2 regions of the Pedobacter sp. UYEF25 genome follow, and region 1 is predicted to be linked to the other one. Evidence: riboswitches for the same ligand, from Rfam matches in the RefSeq annotation. Region 1 holds a riboswitch; the other holds the start of a gene.
What was found. A riboswitch is a leader RNA that binds a small molecule or an ion and turns the genes downstream of it on or off. The one in region 1 is predicted to bind cobalamin.
Positions count from the first base shown of each region.

Region 2: another riboswitch for cobalamin. It lies ahead of ACVWYG_RS18325 (TonB-dependent receptor); the one in region 1 lies ahead of metE (5-methyltetrahydropteroyltriglutamate--homocysteine S-methyltransferase).

Region 1 is NZ_JBSSEL010000001.1:41,035-45,184, reverse strand. It holds partial or broken gene metE (5-methyltetrahydropteroyltriglutamate--homocysteine S-methyltransferase) at 1-2,104, opposite strand, end outside; cobalamin riboswitch at 2,347-2,513, opposite strand; gene ACVWYG_RS00175 (Lrp/AsnC family transcriptional regulator) at 2,685-3,146, shown strand; gene ACVWYG_RS00170 (SGNH/GDSL hydrolase family protein) at 3,355-4,150, shown strand, end outside.
Region 2 is NZ_JBSSEL010000030.1:3,296-7,445, forward strand. It holds gene ACVWYG_RS18315 (DUF3291 domain-containing protein) at 1-58, opposite strand, end outside; gene ACVWYG_RS18320 (serine hydrolase) at 484-1,728, opposite strand; cobalamin riboswitch at 1,821-2,013, shown strand; gene ACVWYG_RS18325 (TonB-dependent receptor) at 2,112-4,145, shown strand.

The DNA of each region.
Region 1 (4,150 bases):
ACAGCTTAACTATTTCCTCTTCAGAAGGTATTCGCGGCGAGTGGATGTCATAAACACCCGGGCCAATTTCATTTGGATAGTTAAAACCGGCAAATGCATCAAGCAGTTCCATTTGAGAGCGCGAACATTCTATGGTAATTACATCCGCGTCCATGTCGGCAATGTGCGATATAATGTCGTTAAAGTCAGAATAGCACATGTGGGTATGAATTTGCGTTTCATCTTTTACTCCGCTGGCAGCAATTTTAAAAGCGTTGATTGCCCATGTTAGATATGCATTCCAGTCGTCCATTCGCAATGGAAGTCCTTCCCTGATGGCCGGCTCATCAATTTGGATTATCCTGATGCCAGCATTTTCCAAGTCAATAACCTCATCACGAATGGCAAGTGCAATTTGGTTACAGGTGACGGAGCGTGGTTGATCATTGCGAACAAAAGACCATTGTAGGATGGTAACCGGACCCGTGAGCATCCCTTTTACCAAGTTTTTGGTTAAAGATTGTGCAAATTTAGTCCAGTAAACTGTCATGGCTTTTGGTCTGCTAATGTCGCCATAAATGATAGGTGGTTTTACGCAACGGCTGCCATAGCTTTGTACCCAGCCATTATTGGTAAAAACGAAACCATTCAACTGTTCTCCAAAATATTCCACCATATCATTCCGCTCAAATTCACCATGTACCAACACATCGATGCCTATTTCTTCTTGCCAGCGAATGGTTTCTTCAGTTTCTTTCTTCAATAGTGCCTCATATTCGGATCGTGTAATTTCCCCTTTTTTAAACTTCGACCTCCAAGTTCTAACCTCGGATGTTTGCGGAAACGAACCTATCGTAGTTGTTGGAAAAAGCGGCAGGTTTAAGATTTTGTGTTGTACTTTTTTTCTTGAGGAAAAGGTACTTAAACGTTTATAATGGTTTTCCGTAAGGGCATGAATACGCTGTTTTATCGCTTCATCATGTATTAATGTAGCATTTTTGCGCGCTTTGGTGGCCTGCTTGTTTTCCGCAAATTTGGCATTTGTGAGTTCATCCGGAGTCGCCGACATTAAATTTTTAAGTGCAGCGACTTCATCTAATTTCTGTCTGGCAAAGGCCAACCACTGCTTAATCTCTGGCTTTAGTGTTCCTTCATCGGTTTCTAGATCTAGATCGCACGGCGAATGAAGTAAAGAACAAGAAGGGGCAATTAGTAGGCGTTGCGATCCAAGTTTTTCTGAAGCTTTCCTCAGCATAGATAACGATAATTCATAATCGTTTCGCCAAATATTTCTCCCGTCTACGAGGCCAAGCGATAACATCAGGTCTTGAGGAATGGCGTTTAACACATCATCTAATTGTTCAGGACAGCGAACAAGGTCTATGTGTAGAGCTGTTATCGGAAGCTTGGTGGCGAGAACTAAATTATCTTTTATTCCTTCAAAATAAGTTGCCACCAATATTTTAAGGTTAGGAAATTGCTTTCTAATTTCTGCATAAACAAAAATAAAGGCCTCTTTTGCTTTCATGTCGATGTCTAAAGCTAAAAACGGCTCATCCAATTGAATCCACTCTGCGCCTACATTTTTTAGTTCGCCAAGAAGCTGTAGATAAACTGGTGACAATTTCCTAATTAAATCAATTTTGTCAAAGCTAGCTTCTTTTGCCTTGCCGAGCAGCAGATAAGAAACTGGACCTATGATTACAGGCTTGCTAATAATTCCAAATTGTTTCGCACGAACAAATTCTGTAATAACTTTATCGGAAAACAAACTAAAGGATTGATCTTTAAAAAATTCGGGCACAATGTAGTGGTAGTTGGTATCGAACCATTTGGTCATTTCCATCGCGGTAATGTCTAAACCATCCTTTTGATAGCCCCTCGCCATCGCAAAATATAAATCCAGCTCATTATTTGCTTTTTTAAGGACCACCTCGTTATAGCGTTTTGGAATGGCACCAACTGTTAACGACATGTCCAGAATTTGGTCATAGTAAGAAAAATCATTTGAGGGAATAATGTCTATTCCTGCTTCTTGCTGTAATTGCCAATTTTGTTCGGTAATTTCTTTACCCTTTTGTAGTAAATCTGCCAAAGAAATTTTACCTGACCAATAGTGCTCGCTTGCTTTTTTTAAAGCTCAATTGTTGCCAATGCGTGGATAACCAAGGTTGTGTGTCTGCATCTTTTTTTATTTTTTAAACGGTTAATAATTATTTTAAACCTTGTTTATAAACTGTAGATGCTTTTTGTTGTAAAAATTGGAGTAGAAAAACGCGGGTATAGAATACCAGGCAAGCTGAAGCCATTAAAGGTTCTGCCCTGCATTATGCATTTGTCTGACTTCAAGCTTCAAATCGCGAAAGCATCGTCATTTCGAAATAGGTAGGTATCTTGACTTGTAACTTTTTTCATTCCAGCATTATCAAATTCCGGCTAAAAATTGTGTTACTTACAGTTGCGCGACAGTTCGTGATTTACACACGATTCCCTTTTGTTTTACACTTGGTAAAACCTTTTCGATTTAGAAATTTATAAAGAACTATTTATTGTACTAAGTTTTTAAATCTTTTCAAAGATAGGTTTGTGGATATAGAATCTACACTAGATATTTTAAAAAGATTAAAATTCTTTTAATTTATATAAATTAAGGATTTTATGTCGATATGTTTGTTAGATTTACCTAATAAAAAGAAAATTATTCTATGGAAGGATGTGATGAAACTGATTTACTACTGTTAAAAATATTGGGTAACAACTCTAGTTTCACCACGAAACAGCTCGCTGCACAGGTAAATTTATCACCATCGCCTGTTTTCGAACGCGTAAAGCGACTGGAAAACAATGGCTATATTAAAAAATATATCGCCGTGTTAAATGCGGAAAAGTTTAACAAAGGTTTTGTCGTTTTTTGCAACATTAAACTCAAACAACACGATAGAACCATTGGTCATAAGTTTGTAGAGGATATTCTAAGTATTGATGAAGTGGTAGAATGTTACAATGTATCTGGTGAGTATGATTTTATTCTAAAAGTATATGCAAAAGATATGAAGAACTATCAAGATTTTGTTTTTAACAAGTTAGGGTCGGTCGAAAGTATTGGAAGTACACACAGTACTTTTGTGATGGCTGAAATCAAAAATTCCCACAACATTAATTTTTAGAATTATTACATTTTGGCTGTGAAAGTGTACCTTCAAAGAATTGTTCAGCACGAATTCAGAAGGTTGAAGGGCAATTAAGCTCTTAGTAAATTAGCTGTTCTAACAATCGATTTTAGTTTTTTATCGCTTTAGAAGATTTCCATTATCTTAATCACCTTTTAGCCGAAGATTCTATTCATTTATTTTATAAACAAACTTTTAAGTTGTCATGACACATCAAAATATTAAAAAATACCTGATTTTCTGTTTGGTCATTTCGCTATTTAGCTCTTTTAGGGAGAAAGAAATAAGTTGGGTTGCCATTGGCGATTCGATTACGTATTTAAACGATCATCTGGATGAAACTGGAAATCGCGTAAGTAAGGGATATCTAACGCGCGTAACTGATCAACTGCCGGCTATGCATTACATAAATCAAGGCCATAACGGATGGACGTCTGGCGGAATTGCAGAACATATTAATAATCTAGCGCTAGTTAAGGCAGATGTTTACTCGATATTTTTAGGCACAAATGATTGGTGGGCCGGTAGGCCGGTTGGTAAGCTGGAAGATTATAAAACGAATGTTGGAAATACGTGCCTATTTGGATCATTCCGCATCATCATTGATAAGGTTCGTGCGCTAAATCCAATAGCTAAAATAGTCTTGATCACACCAATGCAACGCGTAGATTTTGTCTATATCTCAGATCCTAATAACAACGCATATGGTTCGTATAAAAAGAAAAATGGACAATCTCTGGAGGAATTTGCGAATGCGATTTTGGCAATTGGTAGATATGAAGGGCTCCCCGTTGTAGATCTTTATAATCAACCTGCTCTTGCTATAAAGCATTTGATGAAATTCAAGCGATTGAAAAACCAAAAAACAGGAGCTTATGAAAATTTTAAATTTCCACAGTCGACAAACATGATTTTTAACCCAAAAACAGACGACTATCCATATCCGCCTAATGCTGTAAATGTTGCATACGATGGGTTGCATCCATCCGATAAAGGAAATA
Region 2 (4,150 bases), on a different contig from region 1:
TAAAGGCAAAGGGAATGAAATGGGTTTTATATTTAGTGATGGTGAGTGCAACTATCATTTCTATATCAATGGAAGTTTTTCCTTAAAAGGCAGCCAAGTTACGAAACAATTACAGTTTGTTGCGTTACGTTTTTGTATATTTCAATGCTTCGTAAGATGCGTATGCTGGATTTCAAAATGTTTTTGGGCACAAAGAAATTAGAACGCCACTTAAAGTTTTGCTGTATACAATGGTTTTTAGGTTTGAGGTTCAATTGCTAACAGTGTTGTGCTGTGCCGCTGTATTTTGCCGTTTAAAAACTAAAAGTATGCCTGACCAACAATTTTAAGTGAACCTGCCACCGTGTAACACAGAGTTAAAAATGTTTTTTACCATTTTAGCATTTTGCTTTTGCAGAAAAATTTAATATAAATTGCGGCTACTTTCCTTCAAGCCATTAAAAAAGAGCCGATAAATCTTAAATTCGTTTAAAGCACCAATTTTTAGTAAGCCATTTTCATTCTACTTAGATTGGGTTTATGTGCCTTATTTCTATTAAGCTCAAATTCATAAATTTCTTTTCCGATATTTTTCATAAATGGATAACACACCGTTTCGTATTCGTAGACGTTGTCGTTGTAAATGTCATTATTATTGCTCTGCACCACGGCAGTTAGAAAAAACTCGATTTTATTCTCGAAATCAACAAAATAACTGTTGTCTATTATGAAACCGTAGCTGTCGCCGTATTTGCTAAAAATCCTAATGTTGGGCGGAAGGTGTGCCATTTTCTCTCTGCCGAAATAAATCATTTTTGCATAAGTAGGCCAAAATTCTGAAGCATTGTATGTTGGATGCCTACTTTCTGTAGGAAACATGCTCATGTAAGTATAAATTAACTTATAGTCTTCGGCATTGAGGTTATAACGGTCTTTTTTTGTGAAGGCATCCGGGAAAATAAGTTTCCGCATGAGCGTTTGCTGATCGGCAATTGAAAAGGCATTCTTATCGATAAAACGGAAAGGTTTATGCACCAGTTTTTCTTTGTTATCCATGTACCCTTTGCCAACTGACATCCGATTAAGCATTAAGGGATAGTCTTTCTGATCATATTCAGCTGGTTTAGTGTAAACTAATTTATCTCCGTTGTAAAAGTTTATCGGATTGGTATGTCTCGATGATTCGCCTGCGTCGCCTATGGCCAAGCGATTTAAAATGCGACTGTCTTTTAATCCATATTGCTCTAATTTTTTATTTATTTCTGCCCTGCCGATAAATTCATACAACCTATTAAAAGCATCGTTATCACTTGTAAGCAGTATTTTTTTGATGTATTGTGCAATACTCGGTTTGCCGTTTTCAACACTCGTATCTGTAAGAACTTTGGTTTGACCAAAAAAGGCGCTGTCTGTAATCATTTCACTGTGCATAGTAATGCCGGTTTTTTTGAGCGCATTTACTTTTTCTAATGCAAATATAACCGCTGCTAATTTTACCGTACTCGCTGGATAAAAGTAGTGGTGTGGATCTAAATGATACGCAAAACTTTTAAAATGAGGTCTATTTTGCGCATCTCTATTTATCTGAGTATATAAAAGTTGGACTTGCTTATGATCGGCAGTTTTTAAAATGGAATCGAAAAGTGCTGGCTTTGATTTCATTAGCATTGATAAAAATGTCGTGTCTATTTTTTGCGCCATGATAGAAGAACTCATAAAAAGGAAGATTAGAAACAAACTATTTTTCATTTCTGCTTTGTTTTGATTACTGGCTAAAATAGCAATTTTGGATAGCTATTCTATCGAATTTTTTTTGATTCTCTTGATTCACTTTTTTTTCCTACTTTTGCGTCGCTTTTGGTGTCTGAGCTTAAACTCAGACTTAAAAGGGAATGCAGTTTAATTCTGCAACTGTCCCGCAACTGTAAGCTCCAGAAGATTTTTCAATCTTTCGCCACTGTTTGCCTTTTGGCAGATGGGAAGGCCGAAAAATCCGGAGCAAGTCAGGAGACCTGCCATGGTATTATATTTCATAGCTTTCGTGGATTGAAGCTAGGAGTGAAGTAATTGCGATTTTCGTATTTTCATTTCTTTTATTAATCTGTTGGCTGTGGGGAAAACTCACAATCAGAATGACTTTAAAAATCGGTGTTAATTTAAACATCAAATACTTTTTAGTTTTTTTCTTCCTTTTTGGATTCGGAGTTCTTGTGCCAAAAAATGTGGTCGCCCAAACCGATTCTTTAAAAGGTAAACAACTAAAGGATGTCGAGATCAACCGATTTAAGAAAGCTAAAATAAATGAGTCTCCAGTTCCAGTTCAAATTTTGGATGGAGCAGCGCTTAATCGGTTAAATAGTCTTTCTGTTGCAGATGCATTGCGCTTTTTTTCTGGTGTACAACTTAAAGATTACGGCGGAATTGGCGGTTTAAAAACCATAAACGTTAGAAGTATGGGCAGCAACCATACTTCAGTTTTTTACGATGGCATTCAGCTTGGAAATGCTCAAAACGGCCAAGTAGATCTAGGTAAATATTCTTTGGATAATTTAGAAGAAGTTTCGATTTATGTAGGTCAAAAGCCAGATTTGTTAATTCCCGCAAGAGGTTACGCCTCAGCAAGTGCAATTTATTTAAAAACCGCTGAGCCAAAGTTTGTAAACGGAAAATCTTATCAAGCGAACGCATCGATAAAAACTGGTTCCTTTGGTCTGCTTAATCCAAGTGTAAACTATACACAACGAATTAACAAAAAACTAGCTGTCGGCTTTAATGCCGCTTACTTGGAGGCAAACGGCAAATATAAATTTAGGTATAAAGATTACGAATATGATACCACAGTAGTTAGAGACAACGGCGATGTAAAGTCGCTACGTGTGGAAGCAACGCTTTTTGGAACTTCAGCCGACAGTAGCAAATGGAACGTAAAGATATTTAACTATAATTCGGCTAGAGGCTTACCTGGCGCAATTGTTTCAAATAAATATTCATTTACCCAACGGCAATGGGATGACAACACATTTGTACAAGTTTCTTATCACAATAACCTCACACAAAAATACAATTTGTTGCTCAATGTAAAATACGCTTACAGCTTTTTACGCTATACCGATCCGGATATAAAAATTAATAGTGGTATTTTAGACAATCGTTACACCGAGCAAGAATACTATCTATCTGCTACAAATCTCTATAAACTATCGCCAATTTGGCAAATTTCTTTAGCAACCGATTTTAGCCTCCAAAAGCTAGAAGCGAGTCAATATAATTTTGCTTACCCAACCCGGCAAACTGGATTGATCGCGGTGGCGAGTTCCATAAAATTAAAAAAGGTCCAATTTCAAGGCAACCTGCTTACTACTTTGGTACACGACGACGTGAAGTTAGGGCTTGCTGCACCTGATAAGCAAGAGTTTAGCCCAGCGCTTTTGGCAAGTTTGCAACCGTTCAGCTCACCCGATTTTCGGATACGTTCTTTTTACAAATCTGTTTTTCGACTACCAACATTTAACGATCTATATTATTCGTTTGTTGGCAATTCAAATCTAAGGCCTGAATACACGCGTCAATACGACCTTGGTTTCACGTTTAACAAAGCACCTGTTCAAAAACGCTTAAGGTATTTTTCAATACAAGTCGATGCATATTTTAATCAAGTGAAAGATAAGATTGTTGCCATTCCAGGGAATAATTTAGCTCGGTGGAGCATTTTCAACATTGGCGAAGTAAGTATAAAAGGGATCGAAACAAACATCCAAACTATTTTTAACCTTGGAAAAGATTTGCAACTGACTGCAAGCATAAATTATACTTTTGAAAAAGCGATTGATATCAGTTCCACTGCCTACAACTACGGGGATCAGATTCCATACATTCCCGTAAATAGTGGAACAGCTAGATTATCTGTCGATTATAAGAAGATTACCTTCAATTATGGCTACATATATACCGGCGAGCGGTATAGCCAAAATGCAAATATCCCTGCAAACTATGTTAAACCTTGGTATACCCACGATTTAACGGTTGGAACGTATTTTAAGCTCAATTCGGCTAAGTTGGCGCTAAATGCTGAGGTAAATAATGTCTTTAATCAATATTATGATGTGATCCTCAATTATCCAATGCCGGGAAGGAATTATCGAATTACATTAAAATCAAACTTTTAAAAAAT